Regions from separate parts of the Streptomyces hesseae genome, predicted to be linked through region 2. Evidence: riboswitches for the same ligand, from Rfam matches in the RefSeq annotation. Region 2 holds a riboswitch; the other holds the start of a gene.
The links. Region 2 has a riboswitch for glycine ahead of gcvT (glycine cleavage system aminomethyltransferase GcvT). Riboswitches for the same ligand answer to the same signal wherever they lie in the genome.
Positions count from the first base shown of each region.

Region 1: it holds a riboswitch for glycine, as region 2 does, so the genes downstream of both, gcvP (aminomethyl-transferring glycine dehydrogenase) here and gcvT (glycine cleavage system aminomethyltransferase GcvT) in region 2, are expected to answer to the same signal.

Region 1 is NZ_JAVRFI010000022.1:110,445-117,586, reverse strand. Features, by position in the region: gene RM609_RS34650 (FHA domain-containing protein) at 1-526, shown strand, start outside; gene ftsR (transcriptional regulator FtsR) at 569-1,354, shown strand; gene RM609_RS27195 (bifunctional nuclease family protein) at 1,400-1,873, shown strand; gene RM609_RS27190 (MerR family transcriptional regulator) at 2,064-2,705, shown strand; gene RM609_RS27185 (DNA polymerase IV) at 2,829-4,301, shown strand; gene RM609_RS27180 (PRC-barrel domain-containing protein) at 4,202-4,594, opposite strand; glycine riboswitch at 4,715-4,822, shown strand; gene gcvP (aminomethyl-transferring glycine dehydrogenase) at 5,012-7,142, shown strand, end outside.
Region 2 is NZ_JAVRFI010000033.1:42,910-50,051, reverse strand. Features, by position in the region: gene RM609_RS31710 (trypsin-like serine peptidase) at 1-511, shown strand, start outside; gene RM609_RS31705 (L-serine ammonia-lyase) at 593-1,975, opposite strand; gene glyA (serine hydroxymethyltransferase) at 2,219-3,481, opposite strand; gene gcvH (glycine cleavage system protein GcvH) at 3,515-3,895, opposite strand; gene gcvT (glycine cleavage system aminomethyltransferase GcvT) at 3,974-5,089, opposite strand; glycine riboswitch at 5,256-5,353, opposite strand; gene RM609_RS31685 (AAA family ATPase) at 5,555-6,151, shown strand; gene RM609_RS31680 (enhanced serine sensitivity protein SseB) at 6,861-7,142, shown strand, end outside.

The sequences.
Region 1 (7,142 bases), on a different contig from region 2:
GCCGGTATGTACGAGGTGTGGCCACCGGAACGCCGAGGCGAGCCGGTTCTGTTCCAACTGCGGCGCTCCGCTGCGGCCGGGGGCGGTCGCCGAGCGCGCTTCGGAGACGACCTCGACCATCTCCATCTCCGGTCTCGAGGCGTATGACTCGGAGACCACCGGCCAGACGGCGATCCCGGCGCTCTCGCCCGAGGCGCAGGCCGCCGTTGAGGCGCTGCCCCTGGGCTCGGCCCTGCTGGTGGTCCGTCGCGGCCCCAACTCCGGCAGCCGCTTCCTGCTCGACGCCGAGGTGACCACCGCGGGCCGGCACCCGCAGAGCGACATCTTCCTCGACGACGTCACCGTCTCGCGCCGGCACGTGGAGTTCCGCCGGAACCAGGACGGCAGCTTCACCGTCACCGACGTCGGCAGCCTCAACGGCACGTACGTCAACCGCGAGCAGATCGAGTCGGTCGTCCTCGCCAACGGCGACGAGGTGCAGATCGGCAAGTACCGGCTGGTCTTCTTCGGCAGCCAGGGCATCTGACCCGCTCCCGGACGCCGTCCGGGGCACCTCCAGGGAAGGGCCATGCTTCGAACACCGTCGGGCGGCGCCGGGTCCTCCGGTGCCGCCGGTGCGGAGGGCAGGCTGGTGAGCATCGGAACGGTGCTCAACCTGCTGCGCGAGGAGTTCCCCGAGGTCACCATCTCCAAGATCCGCTTCCTGGAGGCGGAGGGCCTGGTGGAGCCCCGGCGTACCCCCTCCGGCTACCGCAAGTTCAGTACGGATGACGTGACCCGGCTCGGGTACGTGCTGCGGATGCAGCGCGATCACTATCTCCCGCTCAAGGTCATCCGGGAGCAGCTGGATGCCCTGGCCCGGGGCGAGAAGGTCCAGCTGCCCGCCCCCGCGCAGCCGAGGGACGCCCTCGACCTCTCGGACGTCCTGGACGAGCCCGGGGCGCCCGCGACGGCCCCGGGAGGGCCCGAGGGGCCCGTGACGGCCCGTATCGGCCGTACGGAGCTGCTGGCCGGCGCCGGGGTCTCCGAGGAGGAGCTGGCCGAGTGGGAGTCCTACGGGCTGCTCACGGCCCACCCGGACGGCGGATTCGACGCCGATTCCATGACGATCGCCAAGCTCGTCGCGGACCTGGGCCGTTTCGGTCTGGAGCCGCGCCACCTACGGGCCGTGAAGGCCGCCGCCGAGCGTGAGGCGGGCCTGGTCGAGCAGGTGGTCGCCCCCCTGCGCCGGCACCGCAACCCGCAGACCAGGGCCCATGCCGAGGCCACGGCCAGGGAGCTGGCCGCCCTGTCCGTACGGCTGCACGCGGCCCTGGTGAAGGCCGCTCTCCGGCCCCGTGGCCAGTCACAGTGAGTGCCCGACTACCCAAACCCGCCGGGCACGGCCTAGGGTTGCTGTGTGAACGAGCTCGATGTCGTGGGTGTCCGGGTGGAAATGCCCTCAAACCAGCCGATCGTGCTCCTGCGTGAAGTGGGAGGCGACCGCTACCTCCCGATTTGGATCGGACCGGGAGAGGCGACCGCGATCGCCTTCGCCCAGCAGGGCATGGCGCCTGCCCGTCCGCTGACCCACGACCTGTTCAAGGACGTGCTGGAGGCGGTCGGACAGCAGCTCGCGGAGGTTCGCATCACGGATCTGCGCGAAGGCGTCTTCTACGCGGAGCTCGTCTTCGCCAGCGGGGTGGAGGTCAGCGCGAGGCCGTCCGACGCCATAGCGCTGGCGCTGCGCACCGGCACGCCGATCTACGGCAGTGACGGGGTGCTGGACGACGCGGGGATCGCCATCCCGGACGAGCAGGAGGACGAGGTGGAGAAGTTCCGCGAGTTCCTCGACCAGATCTCGCCGGAGGACTTCGGCAGCAGCAACCAGTAGGGCGCGGGGAACCCGGCGGAGAGCCGGTGGAAACCGCCTCAAGGTCGCATTCGAGTAGTTTTTCCCGCTACCTGGACACGTAAAACCACTCTCAGGGTGATTATCACTCGGCGTGCCGAGTGTGGCGATCGTTGACGCACCCCGAGCGACTGCCTACCGTCGAGAAGGCAGGTCAAGGACGGAGGTCGGCGTGAGAAGCACGGGCGACGGTACGGCGGTCGGCGGTCCGTATCCGCTGCATGGGGGAACGGTCGAACCAGTGCCCCGCTATTCCGCAACGGCAGCGGTGACCACCCCACGGGGAAGCGAGTCCGGGGGCGTGACGCCCTCCCGGAGCTCCGACGGCATCGGATATCGGGGGCCCACGGCGTGCGCGGCCGCGGGCATCACCTACCGGCAGCTCGACTACTGGGCGCGCACCGGACTTGTGGAGCCCAGCGTGCGGCCCGCGTACGGGTCTGGCAGTCAGCGGCTCTACAGCTTCCGGGACGTAGTCGTCCTGAAGATCGTGAAGCGGCTGCTGGACACCGGGGTCTCGCTCCAGAACATCCGCACCGCCGTGCAGCATCTGCGCTCGCGCGGTATGGAGGACCTGGCGCAGATGACGCTGATGAGCGACGGCGCCACGGTCTACGAGTGCACCTCGCCGGACGAGGTCGTCGACCTCCTCCAGGGCGGCCAGGGCGTCTTCGGGATCGCCGTGGGCGTCGTCTGGCGCGATGTGGAGAGCGCCCTCGCCCAGCTCCACGGGGAGCGGGTGGACACCGGTGAGACGCTCATCGGCCACAACCCGGCCGACGAGCTCGCCCGCCGCCGCAACCGGGCGGGATGAGGCCCTCCGGGGCCCGTACGACAGCGTGACAGGGCGCCCCGCGCAGGCCGTGACAGCGGCCCGCGCGGGGCGCCGCGTCGTACATCGGTGCGATTGTCAGTGGTATGCGGCAGCATCTGTCCTGTGAGGGGTGCGCCGACGATTCTCCATCTGGACATGGACGCGTTCTACGCTTCGGTGGAGCAGGCGTCCAAGCCCAGCCTGCGCGGAAAGCCCGTGGTGGTGGGCGGGCTGGGTCCCCGTGGCGTGGTGGCCACGGCGTCGTACGAGGCGCGGGTCTTCGGCGTCCACTCCGCCATGGCGACGGCCCAGGCCCGCAGGCTCTGCCCCAACGCCGCCTACCTCACCCCTCGGTTCGAGCTGTACCAGCGGATCAGCCAGGTGGTGATGGGGCTGCTGGGCGAGCTGTCGCCGCTGGTGGAGCCGCTCAGCCTCGACGAGGCGTTCGTCGACCTGGAGGCGGGCGGGGTGCCGGCCTCCGGTGCAGCCGCCCGCGCGGTGGGGGAGCGGCTGCGGCGCGACATCGAGGCGGCCACGGGACTGACGGCCTCGGTGGGGCTGGCCGGTTCCAAGATGTTCGCGAAGATCGCCTCAGAGGAGGCCAAGCCGAACGGGCTCATGCTCATCGAGCCCGGTACGGAGCTGGATGTCCTCGGCCCCATGTCGGTGCGGACCATCCCCGGCGTCGGCCCCGCCACCGCTGAAACGTTGCGGCGGGCCGGCATCACCACCGTGACGGAGACGGCCGAGGCCGGCGAGGACGAGCTGGTGCGGCTCCTCGGCAAGGCCCACGGCGGAGGGCTGTACGCCCTGGCCACCGGGCACGACGACCGCCCCGTGGTCGCCGAGCGGGACGCCAAGTCCGTGTCCGTGGAGGACACCTTCGCCGAGGACCTCACCGACCGGACCCGGGTGCAGCTGGAGCTCGCCCGCCTCGCCGACCGCTGCGTGGCCCGGCTGCGCGGCGCCGGGCGCTCGGGGCGGACGGTCGTCATCAAGGTGCGGCGGTACGACTTCTCAACCCTGACCCGCTCGGAGACCCTGCGCGGCCCGACCGACGACCCCGCCGTGGTGCGCGAGGCGGCCGCCCGGCTGCTGGAGCACGTGGACACCACGGCCGGGGTGCGGCTGCTGGGCGTGGGCGTCTCGGGGCTCGCCGACTACACCCAGGAGGATCTCTTCGCCCAGGCCGCCGCGGGGGCCGCCGAGGCCGCGGCGGCGGCCGGGACGGCCACGACGGCCGGGGCGGCACCCCACGAGCCCGAGACGCCCCAGGAGCCTCAGACGGCCCCTGAGGGGCCGCCCCGATGGCTTCCGGGGCTGGACGTCCGGCACGATGAGCACGGGGCGGGCTGGGTGCAGGGCAGCGGCGTGGGGCGCGTCACCGTCCGCTTCGAGGAGCCCTGGTCGGCGCCCGGGCGGGTACGGACCTTCCGCGTCGACGACCCGGCGCTCCACCCCGCCGAACCACTGCCGCTGGTGCGTACGGAGGGCGATCAGTCGCCCGTGCCCGCCGGGCCCCCGGACGGCGCCTCCCCGGCGGCCGTGCCGTCGGCCGCCGGAGGCGGCTCCGGCGAGGGCAGCTCCAGCCCGTAGTGCCGGTAGAGCCGGAGCTCCTGCGCGGGGGAGAGGTGCCGGCCCACCCCGAAACCGGGGGCCTCCCTGATCAGCGCGCGCTCGTAGGGGATGCGCAGCCCGTCGTCCTCGACCCGGCTCGGCTCCAGCGGTACGAAGGCGTCCCGGCCGAAGAGGCCGGTGCGCACGGCCGCCCACTCCGGCTCCCCGGTGGCGTCGTCCAGATACACCTCGTCCACGGTGCCGATCTTCACGCCGTCCCGGTCGAAGGCCTTGCGCCCGATGAGGCTCCGGGGGTCGATGTCGGTCTGCACGGCTCCTCCGCTGCTCCCCGCCCATGACGGTCCTCGTCACCACGAAAAACCACGGACGTGAAACCGGCCACTCGGGAGATCCACCCGGAAACCCTCGCTGGTAGGCTGGCGAATGGCCGCAGACCCCGTGCGGGAGAGCTCTTCTCGAAGCCCCCAGGGCGTTGGTGAAGGCGCCGAAGGAGCAAATCCTCCCCGGAATCTCTCAGGCACCCGTACCGCATGGACGAGGTCACTCTGGAAAGCAGGTCGGGCCCAGGTCAGGCAGTACGCCGAAGCCCCTCCTCACCGACGGTGAAAGCCGGATCGTGCGCCGCGGCCCGGTGAAGCTCTCAGGTTGAGATGACAGAGGGGGAGGCCGTTCGGGTACCCGCGCCGTGGTACCCCTCGCAGGTCGCAATGACCAGGAGGCCTCCGCAGATGACCGTCCACCGCATCGCCCTCACCGACCTGGAGCGGGGCACGCCCTTCGAGGCGCGCCACATAGGTCCCGACGCCGCCGCCCAGGCCAAGATGCTCGCCCAGGTCGGTTTCGGCTCGCTCGACGAGCTCACCGCCGCCGCCGTTCCGGACGCGATCAAGAACGTCGGGGCGCTCGGCCTGCCGGAGGCCCGTACCGAGGCCGAGGTCCTCGCCGAGCTCCGCTCCCTCGCCGACCGCAACACCGTGCTGGCCTCCATGATCGGCCTGGGCTACCACGGCACGTTCACGCCGCCGGTGATCCTCCGCAACGTCATGGAGAACCCCGCCTGGTACACGGCCTACACGCCCTACCAGCCGGAGATCTCCCAGGGCCGCCTGGAGGCCCTGCTCAACTTCCAGACGGTCGTCGCCGATCTGACCGGGCTGCCCACCTCCGGCGCCTCCCTCCTCGACGAGGGCACCGCCGCCGCCGAGGCCATGGCGCTGGCCCGCCGCGTCGGCAAGGTCAAGGACGGCGTCTTCCTCATCGACGCCGACACCCTGCCGCAGACCGTCGCCGTCATCGAGACGCGCGCCGAGCCCACCGGCGTCGAGGTCGTCGTCGCCGACCTGTCCGAGGGTATCCCCGAGGAGATCGCCGAGCGCGGCGTCTTCGGCGTCCTGCTCCAGTACCCCGGAGCCTCCGGCGCCGTCCGCGACCTCCGCCCGCTGATCGAGCGGGCCCACGAGCTCGGCGCGGTCGTCACCGTCGCCGCCGACCTCCTCGCCCTCACCCTGCTCACCCCGCCCGGCGAGCTCGGCGCGGACATCGCGGTGGGCACCAGCCAGCGCTTCGGCGTCCCCATGGGCTTCGGCGGCCCGCACGCCGGATTCATGGCCGTCCGCGACAAGTTCGCCCGCAGCCTCCCCGGCCGCCTCGTCGGCGTCTCCGTCGACGCCGACGGCGACAAGGCCTACCGCCTGGCCCTCCAGACCCGCGAGCAGCACATCCGCCGCGAGAAGGCCACCAGCAACATCTGCACCGCCCAGGTGCTGCTCGCCGTCATGGCCGGCATGTACGCCGTCTACCACGGCCCCGACGGCCTCGCCGCGATCGCCCGGCGCACCCACCGCCTCGCCGCGATCCTCGCCGAGGGCCTGCGCGCCGGGGGCGCCGAGGTCGTGCACGGCGCCTACTTCGACACCGTCACCGTGCGCGTGCCCGGCCGGGCCGCCGAGGTCGTCGAGGCCGCCCGCGAGCGCGGCGTCAACCTCCGCCTGACCGACGCCGACCACGTCGGCGTCTCCTGCGACGAGACCACCACCCGCGCCCACCTGGCCGCCGTCTGGGCCGCGTTCGGCGTGGAGGGCGACGTCGAGGCGCTCGACGCGAGCGTCGCCGAGGCGCTTCCCGAGGGCCTGCTGCGCTCCGGCGACTACCTCACCCACCCCGTCTTCCACCAGCACCGCTCCGAGACCGCGATGCTGCGCTACCTGCGCCGCCTCGCCGACCGCGACTACGCCCTGGACCGGGGCATGATCCCGCTCGGCTCGTGCACCATGAAGCTCAACGCCACCACCGAGATGGAGCCGGTCACCTGGCCCGAGTTCGGCCAGCTGCACCCCTTCGCGCCCATCGAGCAGGCCGAGGGCTACACCACCCTCATCACCGAGCTCGAGGAGCGGCTCGCCGAGGTCACCGGCTACGACAAGGTCTCCCTCCAGCCCAACGCCGGCTCCCAGGGCGAGCTCGCGGGCCTGCTGGCCGTCCGCGCGTACCACCGCGCCAACGCCGACGAGCGCCGCACGGTGTGCCTCATCCCGTCCTCCGCGCACGGCACCAACGCCGCCAGCGCCGTGATGGCCGGCATGAAGGTCGTCGTCGTCAAGACCGCCGACGACGGCGAGGTCGACGTCGAGGACCTGCGCGCCAAGATCGAGCAGTACCGCGACGAGCTCGCCGTGCTGATGATCACCTACCCCTCCACCCACGGCGTCTTCGAGGAGCACGTCGCCGACATCTGCGCGTCCGTGCACGACGCGGGCGGCCAGGTGTACGTCGACGGCGCCAACCTCAACGCCCTGGTGGGCCTGGCCAAGCCGGGCCGGTTCGGCGGCGACGTCTCGCACCTGAACCTCCACAAGACCT
Region 2 (7,142 bases):
CCCGGACTACCACAACGGCCGGGAGCCGCTCGGCTCGTGGACGTGGAAGTCGGTGACCACCCCGAAGGGCTACCTCAACGGGGGGAACAAGGACTACGACCTCGCCGTGATCACCCTCTGGCCGCAGAACGGCCGCAAGGTGGCCGACGTGACCGGTTCCCAGGGGTACAGATTCAACTCCGGCTACACCTGGCACGCCCATGAGTTCGGCTACCCGTTCGACACCCACCCGGCCCGCTCCGGCATCACCGGTCAGGACCTGCGCTACTGCACGGGCACGACCTGGCGGCCGGGCATCTGGCCGTTCCAGCCCGGCCAGGAGGCCATCCACTGCGACCAGGGCCACGGGGCCAGCGGCGGCCCCTGGCTGGACGACCTCCAGCTCTCGCGCGGCTGGGGCTATCTGATCGGCAACGTCAGCTACCACGGCAGCGACAGCTCCGACGAGGAGCGCAGCCCGCATCTGGGCGACGCGGCCGTGAAGGCCTACGACGCGGAGAAGAACCGCTAGGGACGCACGTCGCCCCCGGCCCGGCGGCTGCCGGACCGGGGGCGAGGTGTACCCCGGAAACGTAAATACGTCAGGCGGGGATCAGCACTCGATGACGTTGACGGCGAGGCCGCCGCGCGCCGTCTCCTTGTACTTGACCTTCATGTCGGCGCCCGTCTCCTTCATGGTCTTGATGACCTTGTCGAGGGAGACGTGGTGGCGGCCGTCGCCGCGCAGCGCCATCCGGGCGGCGGTGACGGCCTTGGCCGCGGCCATGCCGTTGCGCTCGATGCAGGGGATCTGGACCAGACCGCCGACCGGGTCGCAGGTCAGGCCCAGGTTGTGCTCCATGCCGATCTCGGCGGCGTTCTCGACCTGCTCCGGGGTGCCGCCCAGGACCTCGGCGAGGCCGCCGGAGGCCATGGAGCAGGCGGAGCCGACCTCGCCCTGGCAGCCGACCTCGGCGCCGGAGATCGAGGCGTTCTCCTTGAAGAGCATGCCGATGGCGCCGGCGGCGAGGAGGAAGCGGACGATGCCCTCCTCGTCCGCGCCCGGCACGAAGTTCATGTAGTAGTGGAGAACGGCCGGGATGATGCCCGCGGCGCCGTTGGTCGGGGCGGTGACGACCCGGCCGCCGGCCGCGTTCTCCTCGTTGACGGCCATGGCGTAGACCGTGATCCACTCCATGGCGCGGGCCTGGGCGTCGCCCTCGGCGCGCAGCTGGCGGGCGGTGCTGGCGGCACGGCGGCGGACCTTGAGGCCGCCGGGGAGGATGCCCTCGCGGGACATGCCGCGCGTCACGCACGCCTGCATCACGCGCCAGATCTCCAGGAGGCCCTCGCGGATCTCCTCCTCCGTGCGCCAGGCCTTCTCGTTCTCCATCATCATCGCGGAGATCGACAGGCCGGACTCGCGGGACATCCGCAGCAGCTCGTCACCGGTGCGGAAGGGGTACTTCAGGACGGTGTCGTCGAGGACGATCCGGTCCGCGCCGACGGCGTCCTCGTCGACGACGAAGCCGCCGCCGACCGAGTAGTAGGTCTTCTCCAGCAGCGGGGCGCCGGCCTCGTCGTAGGCGAAGAGGGTCATGCCGTTGGCGTGGTACGGCAGGGAGCGGCGGCGGTGGAGGATCAGCTGGGTCGACTCGTCGAAGTCGATCTCGTGGGCCGAGCCGATCTCGGCGCCGAGGAGCTTGAGCCGCTTGGTGGTGCGGATGCGCTCCACCTCGTCGTCGGCGATCTCGACGTCGACGGAGCGGGGGGAGTGGCCCTCCAGGCCGAGCAGGACGGCCTTGGGGGTGCCGTGGCCGTGGCCGGTGGCGCCGAGGGAGCCGTAGAGCTCCGCCCGTACCGAGGTGGTCTGGGCGAGCAGACCGTCCTTCTTCAGGCGCCCCACGAACATCCGGGCGGCGCGCATCGGGCCGACCGTGTGGGAGCTGGACGGGCCTATGCCGATCGAGAAGAGATCGAATACGGAGATGGCCACGGTGGCAGCTCCTCTATGAGTCGGGGGGTGGAACAGGGTGGTACAGGGTGGAGCGGGGTGGTGCCGGGTGGTGCGACAGGAAACGGAATGCCGCATTCACCTATCAGTGTGCGGGATGCGGGCGGCTTTCCCGCGGTGGCGCGGGTCACGCCGGGGCGCCGGGCCCTCGCGGTACGGGGCACCGGCCCGCTCCTCGAGCGTGCCCGGTGCCCCGTACCGGCCGGTTAATCCCGTGCTTCGGTGCTACTTCAGCCCGGGGTACAGCGGGTGCTTGTCCGCGAGCGCCGTGACGCGGCCGCGCAGGGCCTCCGCGTCGAAGCCCGGCTTGAGGGCCTCGGCGATGATGTCCGCAACCTCGCGGAAGTCCTCGGCCGTAAAGCCGCGGGTGGCCAGGGCCGGGGTGCCGATCCGCAGGCCCGAGGTGATCATCGGGGGGCGCGGGTCGTTCGGGATGGCGTTGCGGTTGACCGTGATGCCGACCTCGTGGAGGCGGTCCTCGGCCTGCTGGCCGTCCAGCTCGCTGTTGCGCAGGTCCACCAGGACCAGGTGGACGTCCGTGCCGCCGGAGAGGACGGAGACGCCCACCTCCTTGACGTCGTCCCGCATCAGGCGGTCGGCGAGGATCTTGGCGCCCTCGAGCGTGCGCTGCTGGCGCTCCTTGAACTCCTCCGTGGCCGCGACCTTGAAGGAGACGGCCTTGGCCGCGATCACGTGCTCCAGCGGGCCGCCCTGCTGACCGGGGAAGACCGCGGAGTTGATCTTCTTGGCGAGCTCGGCCGTGGAGAGGATCACACCACCGCGCGGACCGCCCAGGGTCTTGTGGGTGGTGGTGGTGACCACGTGGGCGTGCGGCACCGGGGAGGGGTGGAGCCCGGCGGCGACCAGGCCCGCGAAGTGGGCCATGTCGACCATCAGGTACGCGCCGACCTCGTCCGCGATCCGGCGGAAGGCGGCGAAGTCCAGCTGGCGCGGGTAGGCGGACCAGCCGGCGACGATCAGCTTGGGGCGGTGCTCCTTGGCGAGGCGCTCGACCTCCTCCATGTCCACCAGGTTGGTCTGCTCGTCGACGTGGTAGGCGACCACGTTGTAGAGCTTCCCGGAGAAGTTGATCTTCATCCCGTGGGTGAGGTGCCCGCCGTGGGCCAGGTTCAGGCCCAGGATGGTGTCGCCCGGGTTGAGCAGGGCGAACATCGCCGCGGCGTTGGCCTGCGCGCCGGAGTGCGGCTGCACATTGGCGTGCTCGGCGCCGAAGAGCGCCTTGATGCGGTCGATGGCGATCTGCTCGACGACGTCGACGTGCTCGCAGCCGCCGTAGTAGCGGCGGCCCGGGTAGCCCTCGGCGTACTTGTTGGTCAGGACCGAGCCCTGGGCCTCCATGACCGCGACCGGAGCGAAGTTCTCCGAGGCGATCATCTCGAGGGTGGACTGCTGGCGGTGGAGTTCGGCGTCGACGGCGGCGGCGACGTCCGGGTCGAGCTCATGGAGGGAGCTGTTGAGAAGCGACATGAGTTCTTCCTGCGCGGGAGGGAGCGGGCGGGGTCAGCCTGCGGCGAAGGCCGTGTACTCGTCGGCCGACATCAGGTCGGCCGGCTCGTCCGTGATCTTCACCTTGAACAGCCAGCCGCCCTCGAAGGGGGCGGAGTTCACCAGCGCCGGGTCGTCCACGACGTCCTGGTTGGCCGCGACGATCTCGCCCGTGACGGGGGCGAAGAGGTCGCTGACCGACTTGGTCGACTCCAGCTCACCACAGGACTCGCCCGCGGTGATGGTGTCGCCGACGGCCGGGAGCTGGGCGAAGACGACATCGCCGAGCGCGTTGGCCGCGAACTCGGTGATCCCGACCGTCGCCACACCATTGGCGTCGGCGGCCGACAGCCACTCGTGCTCCTTGGAGTAACGCAGCTGCTGGGGGTTGCTCATGGCTAGATTCTCCTGTACGCGCGTGGGTGCTTGTGCAAGGGGTCTTGACAGGTGAGATGAGGGGGGATCGGTGAGGGTTCAGCGTTCCCGCTTGTAGAAGGGGAGTGCGACGACCTCGTACGGCTCCTGGCTGCCGCGAATGTCCACACATACCCCTTCCGTACCCGGCGTGGCGTGCGCCGCGTCGACGTAGGCGATCGCGATCGGCTTGCCGAGGGTGGGGGAGGGGGCGCCGGAGGTCACCTCGCCGACGACCGCGCCGCCGACCGTGACGGCGTAGCCGGCCCGCGGCACCCGGCGGCCGGTCGCGATCAGGCCGACCAGCTTGCGCGGCGGAGCCGTCTCGGCGTGCTCGGCGGCGGCCGTCAGCGCCTCGCGGCCCACGAAATCGCCGGCCTTGTCGAACTTCACGACCCGGCCCAGCCCGGCGTCGAACGGCGTGGTGTCCGTGGTCAGCTCGTGCCCGTAGAGCGGCATGCCCGCCTCCAGGCGCAGGGTGTCCCGGCAGGAGAGCCCGCACGGCACCAGCCCGGCGTCCGCGCCCGCCTCGGTCAGGGACTGCCACAGCTTCTCGGCGTCGGCGGGGGCGACGAACAGTTCGAAGCCGTCCTCGCCGGTGTAGCCGGTACGGGCGATCAGCGCGGGGACGCCCGCGACGGTGCCCGGCAGGCCCGCGTAGTACTTCAGGCCGTCCAGGTCCGCGTCGGTGACGGACTTCAGGATGGCGGGGGAGGCGGGGCCCTGGACCGCGATCAGCGCGTAGTTCTCGCGGTCGTCCCGGACGGTCGTCTCGAAGCCCGCCGCGCGCTCGGTGATCGCGTCGAGGACCACCTGGGCGTTGGAGGCGTTGGCGACGACCATGTACTCCTGCTCGCCCAGGCGGTAGACGATCAGGTCGTCGAGGATGCCGCCGTCCTCGCGGCAGATCATCGTGTAACGGGCCCGGCCGACGGCCAGCGCGGAGATGTTGCCCACCAGGGCGTGGTCCAGGGCCTGCCCGGCCTGGGCGCCCGTGAGGGTGATCTCGCCCATGTGCGACAGGTCGAAGAGGCCCGCGCGGGTGCGCACGGCGATGTGCTCGTCGCGCTCGCTGCCGTAGCGCAGGGGCATGTCCCAGCCGGCGAAGTCGGTCATGGTCGCGCCGAGCGCGCGGTGCAGCGCGTCCAGGGCGGTACGGCGGGGGGCTTCGGTCATGATCGGGCTCCCGGGCAGGTGGGTCGCGGAGGAATGCCTGAATAGGCGGCCTCCCCATCTGTCATCGGAACCTGAGAGGTTCACCGAGAGCCTCGCCTGTCATCAAAGGCACCCGGCTTGCACCTTGGGTGGGACCGCGCGGCCGCGGTCCGCTTTTCAGATCTGCCTCACCCGCGCGGTACGGGGCCTGAGAGATTCAAGGGAGGAACTTGCTCCTTCGGCGCCCGGGGCACATGGCACCCGGGACTCTCCCGCGCGGATTCGAGCGGCCAATATGCGATTACTTGCAGTTGAGTCGAGCTTGGCGCGCACATCATTGCACGTACGGGCGTGCGACGGACCGCCCGCCGCCCCTCAAATTGGATTACCTTTTCTTTACATCGCGTGGGGAGTCCGTGGGGAGGGGGCGGTCGTACGACCAGTCGGGAGGGGGCGATCACCGTGCGTACGGGGGAGACGCGCGAGGTGCGCGACGCTCGCGAGGCGGTGGGTGTGCGCGATCTGCGCGGGGGCGGGGACGGGGCGGCGGTCACGGAGCTCCGCTATCCGGCGGGCGACCTGCTCGTCGTCTCCGGACTGCCCGGCGGCGGCAAGTCCACGCTGATGCGGCGCGTCGTGCCCGCCGCCGTCCACCGCGTGGACTCCCAGGACGTGCGCGAGCGCTTCGAACGCCGGTCGCTGCCGCTTCCGTACGCCGTGTACCGGCCCTTCGTCCGCCTCGCGCACTACGCCGCGCTGCGGCGGGCGCTGCGCTCGGGTGACAGCGTCGTCGTGCACGACTGCGGGCAGTGGAGCTGGGTGCGCCGCTGGCTCGCGCGCGACGCGCGGCGGCGGGGCGGGGGGCTGCACCTGGTGGTCCTGGCGGTCGACCCGCCCACCGCGCTGGCCGGCCAGCGCGCCCGCGGCCGCGGCGTCTCCGTCCGCTCCTTCGCCCGCCACCGCCGCGCGACGTCCCGCCTCGTCGCCGCCCTCACGGCGGGCGACCACCCGGCAGGCACGACCTCGGCCGTCCTCCTCGACCGCGAGGCGGCGGACGCGCTGCGGGCCATCCACTTCGGCTGAGGCGGGCCCGGCCCCGCCGGGCTCCCCGGCGGGAGGGGATCCCCAGCCCCGCCCTTTCCCCGTTTCCCGGGGGCAAGCCCCCGGCCCCCCGAAGGCCCGAGGGCTCCGCCCCGGGCCCCACACCGCACCCACCAGGCTCCCGGCCCGGTTCCCGAGCACCCAAGGGCTCCGCCCCAAGCCTCGCCCCGCACCCAGCTCCTGTCCCCGCGCCCAGCTTTCGGCCCCCAGTTCCCCGGGCCCGGCTCCGGCCTTGGGCCCGGCCCCGGCTCCGACTCCGGGCCCGGCTCCGCCCCCGGGCCTGACCCCGACCCCGGGCCTGACCCCGACCCCGGGCCTGACCCCGACCCCGGGCCTGACCCCGGGCCCCGGCCCCTGGCCCCGGCCTCGGCCACGGCCCAGGGCCAGGCCCCCGCCCAGGCCCGCGGCTCCGGCCCCTGGCCCGGCCGCCCGCCCCTGCCTTGGGCAGGGCGGACCCCCGCCGGGCACGGCGAACCCTCCCCGGGCCGGGGCGGAGCCCCTCGCCCGGGCGGGGGGCGGGGGCTTGCCCCCGGTTTCGGGAAGGCACCCCTCCCGCCGCCGCGGCGAGCGGCCACCGCCGACGCACCCGGCGGTGCCGGACAACCCCGCCCGTGGGGGCGCCCCACCACCTCGAAGCCCAGGCGCAGCCGTTAAGGTGCCGGGATGCGTCCGACGAACGGGGTGGGAGACGATGACCTGGCCGGCCAATGAGCTCGAAGCGGTACTCGCCGCTTCCGTCGGCGTGCCGGACGCCGGCGCGCGGATCGTCGAGGCGCTCGGCCGCAGCAGCGTGTGGGTTCCGCTGCCCAAGGGCGGGGGGCCCGACAGCCCCGACCTCGATCTGCCCGCCCTGGAGCTGAACGGCGCCGCCTACGTGCCCGTGTTCAGCTCCCAGGAGGAGTTCACGGCCGTCGCCGGCGCGGGGATGTCCTTCGCCGTCGCCCCCGCCGTCGAGTTCGCCCGCGGCCTGCCC